DNA from 3 places in the Parafrankia discariae genome. Region 2 is predicted to be linked to each of the others. Evidence: riboswitches for the same ligand, from Rfam matches in the RefSeq annotation. Region 2 holds a riboswitch; each other region holds the start of a gene.
The links. A riboswitch is a leader RNA that binds a small molecule or an ion and turns the genes downstream of it on or off. The one in region 2 is predicted to bind cyclic di-AMP.

Region 1 (4,674 bases), on a different contig from region 2:
GCCCGCTCGGCAAGTCGGGTTGATCCCGGGCGGACGGGGGTATCCGTTGGTCGACACCCGTTACGTGACACCTGTCTCCGTCGCCTTCTGTTGGCCACCGGCCGGATCCGGCGGACCGCATGCCGGAAACCCGATGCGTCGACTAACGTAACCAACCGTGTCGGAACTTCGGCGACGGTCGCGAGCGGCGCGGTGGCGCACATCCCACGCCTTGCCGGACCGCGCCACGACGCCCCCGGGCCGGCCCGGCGCCACTGCCAGCCGTCGGAGCCGGGCATGACACACCCACGCCCGCGGCACCACGAGATCTCCGTCCTGCCCGACCGCGAGGACCTGATGGCCGAGCTGGCGAGCCGGCTCGAGGCCCTGGACGCCCTGCTGAGCCGGCTCGAGGACGCCGAGCGCCAGGCCGCGGACGCCGGTGAGCACCTCATCCGGACCCGGCAGTGGCAGGAGGACACGGTCCGGACCATCCAGGAGGAGCGGGCCCGGATGCGCCAGCGCCAGCAGGCCCTGGACGACCTGGCCGAACATGCCCGCGCGGCCGTCGAGGCCCTGCAGGGCAGCTACCGCTCGCTGCCGCCCGAGGTGAAGCAGCTCGAGATCGAGCTCCAGGTCCTCAACAGCTCCGGCTTCCTGAGCCGCCGCAACGGCCGGACCCGCTGAACCGAGCCCGCTGAACCCGGCCCGGTGAGCGGCTGGCCCGGTGAGCGGCTGGCCCGGTGAGCGGCTGGCCTGGTGAGCGGCTGGCCTGGTGAGCGGCTGGCCTGGTGAGCGGCTGGCCTGGTGAGCCCGGCCCGCGGAGCGGCCGGCTCGATGGAACCCGATCCGTGAAGCCCGGCCCGTGAGCGGCCGGCCGCCGTTCGTGGCGGGCCGCGGCGCGCTCGCCACCGGCGTCCAGCTCGCCGTTTGGTGGCGGCCTCGCCCTTCGGGGCGGAATCAGGCCGGATTGGCCTCTGAAAGGGCGAGCCCGGCGACAAAGGGCGAGGGCGGCTGGGCCCGTCCCACGCGAGGGCCCGCTGCGCGTCAAGGCCAGCCCACGCCAGCCCACGGCGGTCCACGCCAGCCCACGCCAGCCCGCGGCGGCCCGCGGCGGCGGCGCCTGCGGGCTGGCGCCCGACGCGGCTCCCGGGAGGCTCTCCCGGCCGGCGGCACCGCGCCGGTCCGTTTCAACGGTCCCAGGAGCTCCGTTCACGTCCCACGTGCGCGGTGACACGTGCACGGTGAAGGTGGCCGGGGGTCGGGCCTCCCGGTAGTCCGCGGCCGCCGGATCCCGCCGGGAAGAGACGGGCCGGGGACGGAGTGAACCGGGCGCGCGAGCGGCCCGGCGGGTGGTACCGGCTCGGTCCGCCGAGGCTGGGAACCCCCGCACAAGCCAGGAAGTTCTGGTCACCTAACGTGTTGGGACGTGATCCTCGTGTGGCCGCACAAAAACGTGACCGGAAGCTCAGCACCCCTCCTGACCTGGGCAGATGCGGCGCCGCAAGGGGCCCTTCTTTGCACACTCGACGTAGTTGAGGAGGACTAGTGTTTACCCGCACCATCCGTGTGGACTAGTCTCGCTTCCGACGTCACGACAACACCGGACCGAACGCCGAATCCTGCCCGCGGTCCTGGTGTCCCCTCCGAGTCGTCACCACGGGCAGGAGCGGGGGACCCACCTCCACCGGCTGGCGCCACGACACGGCGCTGGCCTAGGGGTGAAGTCCATCGCGTGAAGGTCGCGCTATGGACCGGGCAGCCCAGCCCGAACCCGACAGCTCACCTCGCAGGCGTACGGGAAGGAACGCAACGTTGTCTGCGCAAAGTGTGCAGCTTGATGCTGAGAGACGCCGGCAGGAAGGGCGCGGTCGCCACCGTGCGCCGTCCGCCCCCACGGCGTCCAGCCGAGCCAGAGCCAGGGCCCGCACCGTCGCGGCCATCACCACCGGAACCGTCGCGGTCTCCGGGGTGGCACTCGCCGGGTGCGCCCAGGATGTGAACTCGGACGTCGCGCTGGACGACGGCACGAACACCGCTCCGATGACGCTCGCGACCCAGATCGGGTCCCGGCTGGCGGTCGACGGAGCCATCCAGGCCGCCACCGCGACCGGCGGCGGGTCCGGAACCGTTCTCGACGCCACCACGGACATCTCCGCGCCGACTCTCTCGTCGAAGATCGACGTCGGCCTGCGCGTGACGAACCCCGAGGTCACGGTCAACGCGGACGAGCCCGTCAACATCGGCTTCTCGCTCTACAACGAGGAGACGCAGGCCCCGCTCGCGGACCAGCTCATCAAGGTCCAGGTCAAGCTGCCGACCGGGTGGGCCACCTTCCTGCACCTGACCACGGACGACCGCGGCTTCGCGTCGTACACCGCCAAGGTGCTGACCACCACGAACGTCACGGCGATCTTCGACGGGACTGACGCCCTCCAGTCGGCGCACTCGGAGAACGACGCCACGCTGCACGTCCGCCCGGCTCCGCCGCCGGTGCCCGCGCAGGCCTCACGCAGCGCGGACCGCACGGGCGTGAACGTCAGCACCCCGGTGGTCAGCGTCAACCTGCCGGCCAGCACCATCGGCGAGAAGGCCGTCTACCTGGCCTCGCTACAGGCCGGCAAGCCGTACGTCTACGGCGCCGAGGGCCCCAGCTCCTTCGACTGCTCCGGTCTGGTGCAGTACGTGTACCGGCAGCTCGGCAAGAGCGTGCCGCGCACCACCGACGCGCAGTACGCCGCCACCACGCGGATCTCCCAGTACAACAAGGCGCCCGGCGACCTGATCTTCTTCGGGGCTCCCGGCAACATCTACCACGTCGGCATCTACGCCGGCGACGGCAAGATGTGGGTCGCGCCGCACAGTGGTGACGTCGTCAAGCTTCAGACGATCTACACGACCTCGTACTCGGTCGGCCGCATCCCCTAAGCAGGGCGGCCCGGCAAGAAGACTGGCTGTTCTCGACGTCGGTCGTTCCACAAGCCCACGCACCGCTCGGACGGGGCTGCCAGGATACGGACGCCCCGTCCCCCGGAACGAGCCGCAGCGCGATCTCCCCCTCCGATCGCGCCCGGCTCCGCCGCCGGGTCGGGGTTGTCGGGATCAACCCCGACCCGGCGGGTCTTCCGGAGCTGACCAGGTCCCCTGTGCCGGACCATCGTCGTCGCGTCCACTCGGAACGAGCTGTCTCACGGAACGTCCGTGCCCCGCAACGACCGGGGTAGTACTTCCGTGGACAGACTCCAGCACCTTTCGTGACGGTTTCACTACGTGACGCCTTCATCGGGCCGGTTGACGGCCATGAGCAGTAGGCCGTTGCGGCATCATTCTACTTCGGCATAAGTAGCGTAGATGTAGCTTTAGCCGGTCAGACTGCCACTACCGGGCAGCAAAACCCCATTCAGACCAACCCGTCACCCAACGCAAACCCACACAAAAGTCAACCACACCCCACCGCTCCGCGATCCTTCCGGTGGGACGGACGTCAGATCCCCCCCCATCTGACGTCCGTCCGGCCGGAAGGCCCCGGACTCCGCTGGCCGTCTGTCCGATCCCCCCCCCCATCGGGCCGGCGGCCAGCGGACCCCCGTAAACCTTCCGGCCGCCCGCTGGTCCGTCGGGGCCGTTACCCCCCCTCCCGGCGACGTCGACGGACCGCTCGGGCCCCGGCCGCTCCACCCTCGCGGGTGCGGCGGCCGGGGCTCCGGGAAGACTCCAAGGGCGGCCCCTCGCCGCGGCGAACACACAGCACCGCGGCAGGCACAAGCCCCGAAATGGCCAGCGAGCCGTCCCCGACAGGACCAACGGCCGCCCGATCCATTAAATGACTAGTTCTTTGCTACTAGCGCGAACTGTCTAGTCAGTGCACCGAACCGAGCCGGTCAGACCTTCCGGCGAAGGTCGCGGGAGAAGTCCCACAGCGTGCTGGAGACCTTTTTGTTCCAGTTCGTCTCGGCGACCCGCCCGTGCGGGGCGACGGTGTCGCAGGTGGGGCCAGGCTCTGCTTCGAACTGTCCCACGACGCCCACCGCCGCGTAGACGGGGGGGCCGGGCGAGCAGGCCGCGAGCAGGGCGAGCCGGGCGCCCTCCCCGATACCCCAGACGTAAACCCGATTCAGGTCGATGTCGGTGCGCTCCTCGTCCATGTAACGGACGACGTCGCGCAGGTACTGCTGGTCCGCTCCGTTAGGGTCGTCGAGCCGCCAGGTACCGGCGACCGCCTCCGGGAAGGCGAGCGCGAAGTGACGGCGGTTCGCCAGCGACGACGCGCCACTGTCGTGTTCCAGTGAACTCGCATCCGTATTGTCATCGTGCAGGATGATTACCAGGGGCAACGGGTCGTTCGGTTTGGAGTCCGCCTGAACGAGCAGCTCCCGGTCGGCCGACGGATAGCCATCCGGGATTGTGACCCGTTCGACCTTGGGACGGCCATTGGCCGCGACGAGCCACCAGATGGCCACAAGTGCCACCCCGGCGATGATCACGTTTCTCTTGTTCTTGCCCCACCAGCCGGCAAGGGGATTCGACGCCACGATCCAACCGAACCACACCCGGCACCAGGAAATCGCCGAATTCAGCCCAGCGCGTCAACGCGGACCCGGGCGGGACGACGCCGGTGGCACTTCCCAGCCCCCGGCCGGCACCGGCGGGCGCCCGGTCAGCCCCCGGCGAGTGCCCGCGCCCGTGCCCGGCGCA
Region 2 (4,674 bases):
CCGTCGACGGTCAGGACGAACCTGCGGTCGCGCATCTCCGCCTGCCAGACGAAGGCGTCCGCGCGCACGTCGTCGCTCATACCGACGTTCAGTGCCTCGCCGCCGAACCGGCCGGCGACCTCCGAACGGGCGCGCTCGAGGGTCATGGGCGGCTCGGCCGGTGTCAGGGCCTGGGCGATCACGTCGCCGCCGGCACCGGACGACTCCGGCGCGGGGCCGTTCCGGGTGAGGCCGAGCTTGCCGGTGCAGCCGGGCCAGGGTGACCAGCCGCGGCTGTCGTACAGCTTGTACGCGGCCTCGTCCTGCATCGCGGGCGGAGCCTGGTCGGGTCGGCCGGGGTAGCCCAGGCCCGTCCAGGTGCGCTGGTCGAACTGGTAGGCACCGTAGAAGCCGTTGCCGGTGTTGATGGCGTAGTTGCCGCCCGACTCGCACTTGCGGAGCTTCGCGAAGTCGTCGGCGGTCGCCGCTCCCGCGGGAGCCGCGGTCACCGCGAGCCCGGTGCCGACCAGCGCCGTGACGGCGCCGGTGGTGCGCAGGACCCGAGTCGCGGTGGACGGTCCCTGGGTCGCTCGGTGCCTTCCGCCACGGCCATTGGAACGGGCGGGAACACGATCATGCGATCGCATCAGAATCCTTCCCGTCGCCTACGGGGTGAGCTGTCGGGTTCGGGCTGGAAGTTGCCCGGCCGGCGCCGCTGGCCCGGAGCCCGTCCTCGCGGATCGGTGCTCCCGGCCGGATGTCTCGCCGGCTTAACCCCTAGGACGCCGGGGGCGTCCGGATGGTGGGTCCCCCGCTCCTGCCCGATGTTGTCCGTGCTCGTTCCGGCCATGAGGACGGGGGCAGGACTCGGCGTCCGTCCGCATGACCTCGCCCGGGGAGGCGAGTGGGCGGAACTGTAGCGAGATCTAGCTAGACGGCGCAAATTCGGGCGGCCGGTGGGGGATGCGAAAGGACCACATCGGAGCTACCCGAATGGGCTGTTTGCCGAGTGACGTAGCCGATCGTGACGAGAAGCACTGAGTCGGACAACGCTACCGCCAGGCCGGGGACGGCCGTCCGCCGGGGTGGGTCGGGCCGCGTGCCGTCGGGTCCCGCCGGCTCCGCAAAAGTACGTTAGTAGTTTTTTTGTAGTTTTTCTATAGAGAATTACATTCTGTGTATTTAAGGTAACCAGTTAGAGATTGATGGCCGAGTGGCGGCTGAGGGGTTGTGGCCCGGGGGCACGGGGCGCGGCGGAGGGAGGTCCTGCGCGGGCGACGGGTCGGGCTGGCCGTCCGTGGCGGGCGTGTCCCGCTCTGTGCGGGGACACGCCCGCCCGCCGGGATCACCGGCGTGGACGGCTCCTCCTCCGGCCGGGGCCGGAGGAGATCGTGCGGCGGGCTCGACGTGGCCGGGTCGGCGGTGGGTCGCGTGCCGCGCGGATCGTTGGGGCGATCCACGCACCGCCCCGCCCGCCCGGCGGGGTCCGCGCCGGGCGGGCGGGTCCTGCGGTCCTGGCACGGCGGCTCTTCGCTGCCGACGAACCGGGTGACGGAAACCTCCGCGGAGGGGACCCGTCGCGGCGGGATGTCGACCTCGTGCTGGTGGGGGTCTCGCGGATGCGACAGCACGTGGTCAGCCGCGAGTGGGATCGCCGCGGACACCGGCCGGGCGAAGGTGGAGAACGGATGATTCGCGGGCGTCGGTTCGAGGGCCTGAGTCCATGGAGGGGATGGCTCACCGCGACGGGCGCGGGTGGGATGCCTCATCCGGGGGAAGGACGCCCTGCGAAGGGGGCTCGACCGGGGCGTGGAGGCCACCGTGACCGGACGGCGGCGCGGGGCGGCGCCGTCAGGAGGGTGCGGTGGTTCGGTTCAGCCAGCGGGGGGAGCGGTCGCCGCGTGCGGCGGTAGCCGTCAGCCGGCCCGGCTGGTGACCGAGTGCGCCGGTCGGCGTCGGTCAGCCGAAGGTGGCTGCCCAGGTCTGTGGACCCAGGACGCCGTCCACCAGGAGGCCGCGTGCGGCCTGGAAGTCACGCGCCGCGGCCGCGGACAGTGGTCCGTAGCTGCCGTCGGCCGTGAGGGGGTAGCCGAGGGAGTTCATCTTGGTCTGCCAGGCGCGGACCTCGGCGCTGACCTGATTGACCATGGACGCGGTGTACGCCCGGGTAAGGCCCGGGATGCCCGCGGCGACGGGCTGGGCGACCAGCGAGGTGCGCTCGGCCGCCCTGGACGCCTGGATGCCGGCGCCTGATGACGACGCCCCGGGTAGGAGCTGGTCGGAGCCCATTCCGCTCCCGCAGACCGGCCACTGGCCGAACCCGGAACGGAGTGCGAGTTGCAGTGCCGCTGCGTCCTGCACGGCGGGCGGAGCCGTGTGTGGCAGCCCCGAGTAGCCGAGGCTGCGCCAGGTGCCTGACGAGAACTGGTAAGCGCCATAGTAGCCGTTACCGGTGTTCGTCGTGTAGTTCCCGCCGGACTCGCATTGCCGCAGACCTTCCCAGGTCGTGGCGGCGTTGGCCGGTTGGCTCAGGGCGAGTGTACCGCCGACCGCCGCGGCGATGACGGGGACGGAGACGAGAGTGCGGGCCCGGCTGCGGGTACTGCTGCGGCGTTGTCGGCCACTGGTACGTGCGTCGGACATGCGTGAGTTTTCCTTCCCCACGCCTGCGAGGTGAGCTGTCGGGTTCGGGCAGGGAAAAGCCCGGCCGCCAAGTCAGGAACTCCGGAAATCCTGTGCCTTCGGCAACGGAGGACAATTTTCCTCCTCGTGTCGTCGGCGTTAGCGGCTTCACCCCAAGGTCCCCAGAATCGGCGACCGGGTATTGGTTCCCCCGCTCCTGCCATCGGGTTTCTGTTTCCAACGGATGGGGGCAGGGATTCGGCGTGCCACCCGTCGGGTGCCCGGCCTGTCTCCGGGCACGGCGAAGACCATAACCACGCCGTCGGGCCGAACGACAAGCACTGAATGCCTCAGGTGAAAAAGAGCACACCGTCCGTTGGCTGCTTGAGGTTTGATCACGGTGCTGGTAGCGCGCGCGCACGCGCGCTCATTAACTTGGTGACCGTGTCGCGGAGGGTGGTTCGTGCCGACAAATCACACTGGTGAAAGATCGTTACCGTTGGGTGTGCTGTCGGCAATCGAGCCGAATATGCGGGAAGGCTACCCGCGTCCGGCCAGGGTGCCATCAAGCGGCTAGAAAATTCATATCCTCGTGCCGATCCCGACTCGGATGCCGTGATGTGTGAGAAACCTAACCGTAACTATGAGTTAACTTGTAGGGATGCTTCTGTGACCGGTTGTCGGGTCGCGGTGTCCCGCGGGGTCGGGTCGGTACGTCCCGTTCGCCCCCGAGGTTGATCTTGTTTGAGCCGGGTCCGTGCGTGTCTCTCACCCGTGATCGGACGATCGCGTGGGCTGTCTGGTGCCTCTGCGCGTGCCCCGAAGTAGCCCTCTTCGGGTGGGAATCCGGGCCGGCGCGCGCCCCTGGGCGGATCGGTGCGCGGAGCGGCGCGTTAAGACACGTCGGAGCCCACATGGGTGCCGTGTCAGAGGTGAGAGCCGCTGGGTCCGTACGTGTGGTCTCAGCAGGTGCCACCTGATCCGTCACCGGTGAGAGGCTCGGGGGGACCGTGGGCTTCGTGGTGTCCGGGACGGATATGGCCGCCGAGACGGCGCCGACCGCCCGCACGATCTTCAGGAGGCCTCGCCGGGCGGGCGACGCCTCACCTCGACGGGTGCGGTTCCGCCTCGGATGAAGAGGGGAGGAAGCACACCCCGTCCTCATGTCGGCGTCAGGTGCTTGTTTGGGCACTCTGCGTCGCAGATAGCTTCTCGTGTCCCTCTGGTCGCTCCGCGTTCCTGGTGGTGTCGGAGGTCCGAAGGGCGCCGGCCGTCCCGGGTGGTTCGGCCCGCCGGGACGGCCGGCCCGCCCGACCGGCGGTGTGTGGCCCGGCGGGTACTGCTTGTCCCGGAGCGATCTCGTCCTGTCCTGGAGGAATCTCATTCGGGCGCGCGGCGGCCGGGGGAGTCACGACATGGGAGTACTCCCGGGGACAGATGTCCCCGGGAGGGAGAAGAGCCGATCAGGTGACCGCCGGGCCTCGAACCGGGCGGAGCGGGTCAGACCCCGATCGACCGGCCGGCGGACCGCAGGTCGTCACAGGCCTGGGCGACCCGGGCGGCCATGGCGGTTTCGGCGGCCTTGCCGTAGGTGCGCGGGTCGTAGGCCTTCTTGTTCCCGACCTCACCGTCCACCTTGAGGACACCGTCGTAGTTGCGGAGCATGTGGTCGACGATCGGCCGGGTGAACGCGTACTGGGTGTCGGTGTCCACGTTCATCTTGATGACGCCGTAGTCGAGTGTTTCGCGGATCTCGGCGAGGTCCGACCCGCTGCCGCCGTGGAAGACCAGGTTGAACGGCTTCGCGTCGGCGGGCAGGCCGAGCTTCTCGGCCACGTGCTGCTGACCCTCGCGCAGGATCGAGGGCCGGAGCTTCACGTTCCCCGGCTTGTACACGCCGTGCACGTTGCCGAAGGTCGCGGCCAGCATGTAGCTGCCCTTTTCTCCGGTGCCGAGAACCTCGGCGGTGCGGAACATGTCACCGGGGGTGGTGTAGAGCTTCTCGTCGATGGCACCGACGACGCCGTCCTCCTCACCGCCGACGACACCGATTTCGACTTCCAGCACGATGCG
Region 3 (4,674 bases), on a different contig from region 2:
CGGGCCGCATCAGCTCCCTGGTGGCCGCCGAGCTCGCCGCTGGGGGGTGACCCACCGCCACCCGGTGGCCGCGGGCCTGGTTCCGCTGGCCGGTCCGCTGGCCCTCGCCGCCGGCGTGGCCTCCATCCTCGTCGCGGTGATCCACCTGTGGCGGATGCGGGCCCTGTTCCGTCGCCCGGTGGCGGCGGGCGGGCCGCATACGCACGCGTCCGCAGTGGACGGCTGGATCGAGGGCGGGCACGTGCTGGTCGCGGCGGGGATGGCGGTCATGTTCACCGGCCCCGGCCGGCTCGTCGGCTCCTGGCCGTTCCTCGCCCTGTACCTGGCGCTGACGGTGGCCCTGCTGGTCGGGCTCGTCGCCCACCCCCGGTGCAGCGCGCCGGGCATGTGGTCCTGCTGTGCGCTTCTCGTCGTCGAGGCGGCCGCGATGGCGTGCATGTCCGGGGCGGCCAGTGTCGCCGGGTGGCCGCTGCGCACCGACGGGGCGATCGGCGTCTGGTGCGTCGTCGTCTTCGGCGGGGCGGCCCTGGTGGCGCTGGCCGGCCTGCCGGCGCGCCGGTTCGCCGCGCCGCCGGCCCGCCCGCCCGTGCGTGAGCTGGCGGCCCGACTGATCGGGATCTTCCCGGAGCCGGTCGTCCCGCGTGGCTCCCGACTCGTCATGTCGGGGGGAATGATCCTGATGCTCCTCGCCCGTACCTGATCTCCCGCTCCCGTACCCCCCGGGGTGACCTGCTCCGAAACCGCGCATTCCGCTCACGGAGCAGGCGGCGGGCCCGAAGTGCGCCTACGGTCGGCCGGTCGGCAGATATCCGGCCGGCAGACACGAGGCCCAAAGAGGGGGCGGTCGCCATGCGTCGAGTCGTGTTCATCTCCGTGCTTGCCGCCGCGGTCATGTTGGGCGGGGTGGCGTCGTCGCTGTCCGCGTCCGCCGCGCCGACCACGGTGCCATCGTCCCCACCCGCCACATCGGGGGCCGCGGTGAGCTCGGCCGGTTCGGGGGGCTCGGCCGGTTCGGGGGGCTCGGCCGGCGCGGCCGGTTCGCTGAGCCTGGCGGAGGCCGCGAGCCTGGTCCGCGGCCGTGGCTACATACCGATCACCACCGACGGTTACGAGCCCACCCACAATCTCAGCGTGATCGTCGGCCGGCTCGCCACCTCGGTGGACGGCCATCCGCAGCAGGCGTTCCTCTTCCACCGCGGCCGGTTCGTCGGGACGGACGCCGTCGCCGGCGCGGGCGTGCGGTGGGTGTGGTCGACCAGCGAGGTGGTGGCGCTGCAGTACGACCTGTACCGTCCGGCGGACCCGATGTGCTGCCCGAGCGCGGGCGCGGCGACCGTACGGTTCCGGTGGAACGGCTCGGCGGTCGTGCCGCTCGACCCGATCCCGACCAGCCAGTGGTCCGCCGCCGAGAGCCGCCGCTGACCACCGACGCCGGGTCCCGGGGCTGAACCCGGGACCCGGCCGCGGTGGTCACACCGCCGATCCGGCGGGTTCACACGCCCGCCGGATCGGCGCACCCGCCGATCCGGCGGAGCCACCGATCCGCGGATCAGTGGCCCTCGGCCGCCTCGACCAGCTCGGTGAGCACCCCGCCGAGGCCCTTCGGGTGCATGAACGCGATCCGGCTGCCGGACGTCCCGTGCACCGGGGTCTTGTTGACCAGGTCGAACCCGGTGACGGTGAGCGCCGCCAGCGCCGCGTCGATGTCCGCCACCCCGTAGGCGATGTGGTGGATGCCGGGGCCCTTCTTCGTCAGGAACTTGCCGACCGGGCTGTCCGGGCGCACCGGTTCCAGTAGCTGGACGTAGGAACCGCCCGTGTCGCCGTCGTGCACCAGCAGCATCGCCTCGCGCACGCCCTGCGCCTCGTTCGTCTCCTGATGCGCGACCTTCAGGCCGAACGCCGCCTCATACCGGGGGATGGCCTCCTCCAGCGAGGCGACGGCGATTCCGACATGGTCGATCCTGGTCAGCACAAAAATCGCTCCTGCGTCGTGGACGGTCGGCCCTGGTCGCGTCCTGCCTGGTGGGCCAACCTCCGAGCCTGCCCGGAACCGGCCCGGCGGTCCACCGAAGCGCCGGGCCGGTCCGGTCGGGCGTGTCGGCCACGCCCGGCGCGGATCAGCCGAACAGCTTGTCGTGGGTCAGCGGGCCCACGACGCCGTCCGGGACGAGACCGTTCTTCTTCTGGAAGTCGACGACCATGTGGTTGGTCTGCGGACCGAACCGGCCGTCGATGGTGATCGGGTAGCCGATGTCGGCGAGCCGCTTCTGCACCAGCGCCACGTCCCAGCGGACGCCGGCGACCCCGAGCCGCATGTAGCCCGAGCTGGCGGTCGCCGGTGCCGGCGCGCTCGCCGCGGCCGGCGCGACGGTCGAGATCGTCCGGGCGGCGCCGCCGCTCACCGCGGCGGCCGCCGCGGCGCCACGGGACAGGTACTTCACGTGCATGCCGTTCTTGTAGGCGCTCCAGGCGCCGATGCCCTGGCTGGCGCACACCTGCCGCGCGGCCCAGGCGTTCACGTTCGGGTCGTAGAGGTCGCGGCTGCCGACCCAGCTCGCGTGCGCGCGCATGTTGATCTGCCAGAGGCCGCGGGAGTCCTCACCCACCGTCGCGTGGGCCGTCGTGTTGCCGCCCGACTCGGCCAGCGCGACCGCGACCCAGGTGCTCAGCGGAATCCCGCGGCAGGAGGGCAGGCCCGCGTTCTGCGCCGCCTGCGCGATGGTGACGTCGGAGACGGTGGCCGCGCTCGCCGGTCCCGCGGTGAACATCAGGCCCGCTGACGCGCCGATGACGCTCGCCGCGGTGACCACGGCGGCGCGCCCACGCCCGCGCCGCCGTGCGGAGGTGTTCGGACGGCTGGACAGGCGGTGCTTTCCATGCGACATCTAAGAATCTCGTTTCTGCTTTGAAGAACAGAGCTTCTGAATGTCCGGATGGGGAATTGATCCGTATACGGATCAAAAAGTTACGGCAACGATTCGCCCGGCGAGGGAAGCATGGTTCAGTGCGCCGGCGTTCTGTCGGCGTAAAAGTATTCCGGACCTGGGTGGGTCTAGATTTCCTGCGTCAACCCCGGGATGCGGGCACTGTGCGGCCACGGCGGCTGCCCGAGGGACGGGTGAAAGGCCCGCCTGGATGATCCAGACATGCGTGCGTACACGACGGTGATCCTTCCCGTACGCCTGCGAGGTTAGCTGTCGGGTTCGGGCCGGGAAGCCCGGTCGGGCGCGCCAGCGTGTTCACGGCGCGTTCGACTTCACCCCGAGGACGGCCGCCGGTGCGTGGGTGGCCGTCCGGAGGAACGTGGTTCCCCCGCTTCTGCCCTGTTGATCGCTAGGAGGGGACGACGGGCCTAGGGCAGAACTCGGCGTACGGCCCGTCGCTTGCTGCGAGCCAGGACACCGTAACGAACTACTAAGGGTAGTCGCAAGTACTAATTTTCCTGTTCTGACGGCGCACCCTTGTCACGATGCGCACACAGATTCGAGATTGAGACACTCCGTTCAGTAACCGGCGACGCTGCGGAGCGGGTCTCCGTCCGGACGTCGTCGCACCCGGCGCGGACGGCGACCGGCACGGCGGGGAGTGGCACGGCGGGGAGTGGCGCGGTGGGGGCGGTGGGGGAGTGGGAGGAGCGGGTCCGGGCACGCCTCGGCCCGGGCGTCTGCGTGGGCGCCCGGGCCGAGGATGTGCCTGTGTGTCTGCTGTGCTGGTGCGGGCCGGTGGGCGGTGCCGCCGACCGGTGCCACCGGCCGGTCGGTCAGACCCAGCCGGGCATCGGGTAGGCCGACATGAGGTCCCTGACCTCGCCCGAGATCCGCTCGATGGTCGCCTCGTCCGCGTCACCGGCGGCCTTGACGGCCTCGTCGATCCAGGCGGCGAGGGCGGGCATCTGCTCCGGGCGCAGCCCGCGGGTCGTGATCGCGGCGGTTCCCAGGCGCACCCCGGACGGGTCGAACGGCTTGCGCGGGTCGAAGGGAACCGTGTTGTAGTTCAGCTCGATACCGGCCCGGTCGAGCGCCTTCGCGGCCGGCTTTCCGGCGACTCCGCGGCTCGTCAGGTCAATGAGAATGAGATGGTTGTCGGTGCCGCCGGTGATGAGGTCGAAGCCGCGCCCGGAAAGCGCCTCGGCGAGCGCCTTCGCATTCGCGACGACCCGGTGCGCGTACTCCCGGAAATCCGGTGTCGCGGCCTCCCGAAGAGCGACCGCGACGGCGGCGGTGGTGTGGTTGTGCGGGCCGCCCTGGAGGCCGGGGAAAACAGCCTTGTCCAGCGCCGCGGCGTGCGTGCCGTCCGACATGATCATGGCGCCGCGCGGGCCGCGCAGCGTCTTGTGCGTGGTGGTCGTGATGACGGGAGCGTGCCCGACCGGCGACGGGTGGGCGCCACCGGCGATCAGCCCGGCGATGTGGGAGATGTCCGCGACGAGCACGGCGTCGATCTCGCGGGCGATCGCCGCGAACCCGGGGAAGTCGATGGTGCGGGGGATCGCCGTCCCACCGCAGAAGATCACCTTCGGTCGGTGTTCGAGGGCGAGGTCGCGGACCTCGTCCAGGTCGACCCGCCCGGTGTCCTGGCGGACCCCGTAGCGGACCCCGCGGAACCAGCGGCCGGTCGCCGACACCGTCCAGCCGTGGGTAAGGTGGCCGCCCGAGGGCAGGCCCATGCCCA

Region 1: it holds a riboswitch for cyclic di-AMP, as region 2 does, so the genes downstream of both, B056_RS0103005 (C40 family peptidase) here and B056_RS0133415 (transglycosylase family protein) in region 2, are expected to answer to the same signal.
Region 3: it holds a riboswitch for cyclic di-AMP, as region 2 does, so the genes downstream of both, B056_RS0115985 (peptidoglycan-binding protein) here and B056_RS0133415 (transglycosylase family protein) in region 2, are expected to answer to the same signal.

What each region holds. Positions count from the first base shown of each region.
Region 1 covers NZ_KB891103.1:218,106-222,779, forward strand. The annotation lists gene B056_RS0103000 (hypothetical protein) at 277-666, shown strand; cyclic di-AMP (ydaO/yuaA leader) riboswitch at 1,614-1,790, shown strand; gene B056_RS0103005 (C40 family peptidase) at 1,951-2,907, shown strand; gene B056_RS0103010 (PHB depolymerase family esterase) at 3,861-4,529, opposite strand; gene B056_RS0103015 (type 1 glutamine amidotransferase) at 4,637-4,674, opposite strand, start outside.
Region 2 covers NZ_KB891285.1:47,429-52,102, forward strand. The annotation lists gene B056_RS0133410 (transglycosylase family protein) at 1-626, opposite strand, end outside; gene B056_RS0133415 (transglycosylase family protein) at 1,939-2,622, opposite strand; cyclic di-AMP (ydaO/yuaA leader) riboswitch at 2,628-2,847, opposite strand; gene fbaA (class II fructose-bisphosphate aldolase) at 4,102-4,674, opposite strand, start outside.
Region 3 covers NZ_KB891216.1:20,919-25,592, reverse strand. The annotation lists gene B056_RS0116005 (hypothetical protein) at 1-50, shown strand, start outside; gene B056_RS0116000 (DUF5134 domain-containing protein) at 65-700, shown strand; gene B056_RS0115995 (LppP/LprE family lipoprotein) at 850-1,422, shown strand; gene mce (methylmalonyl-CoA epimerase) at 1,550-1,975, opposite strand; gene B056_RS0115985 (peptidoglycan-binding protein) at 2,121-2,888, opposite strand; cyclic di-AMP (ydaO/yuaA leader) riboswitch at 3,169-3,336, opposite strand; gene B056_RS0115980 (serine hydroxymethyltransferase) at 3,764-4,674, opposite strand, start outside.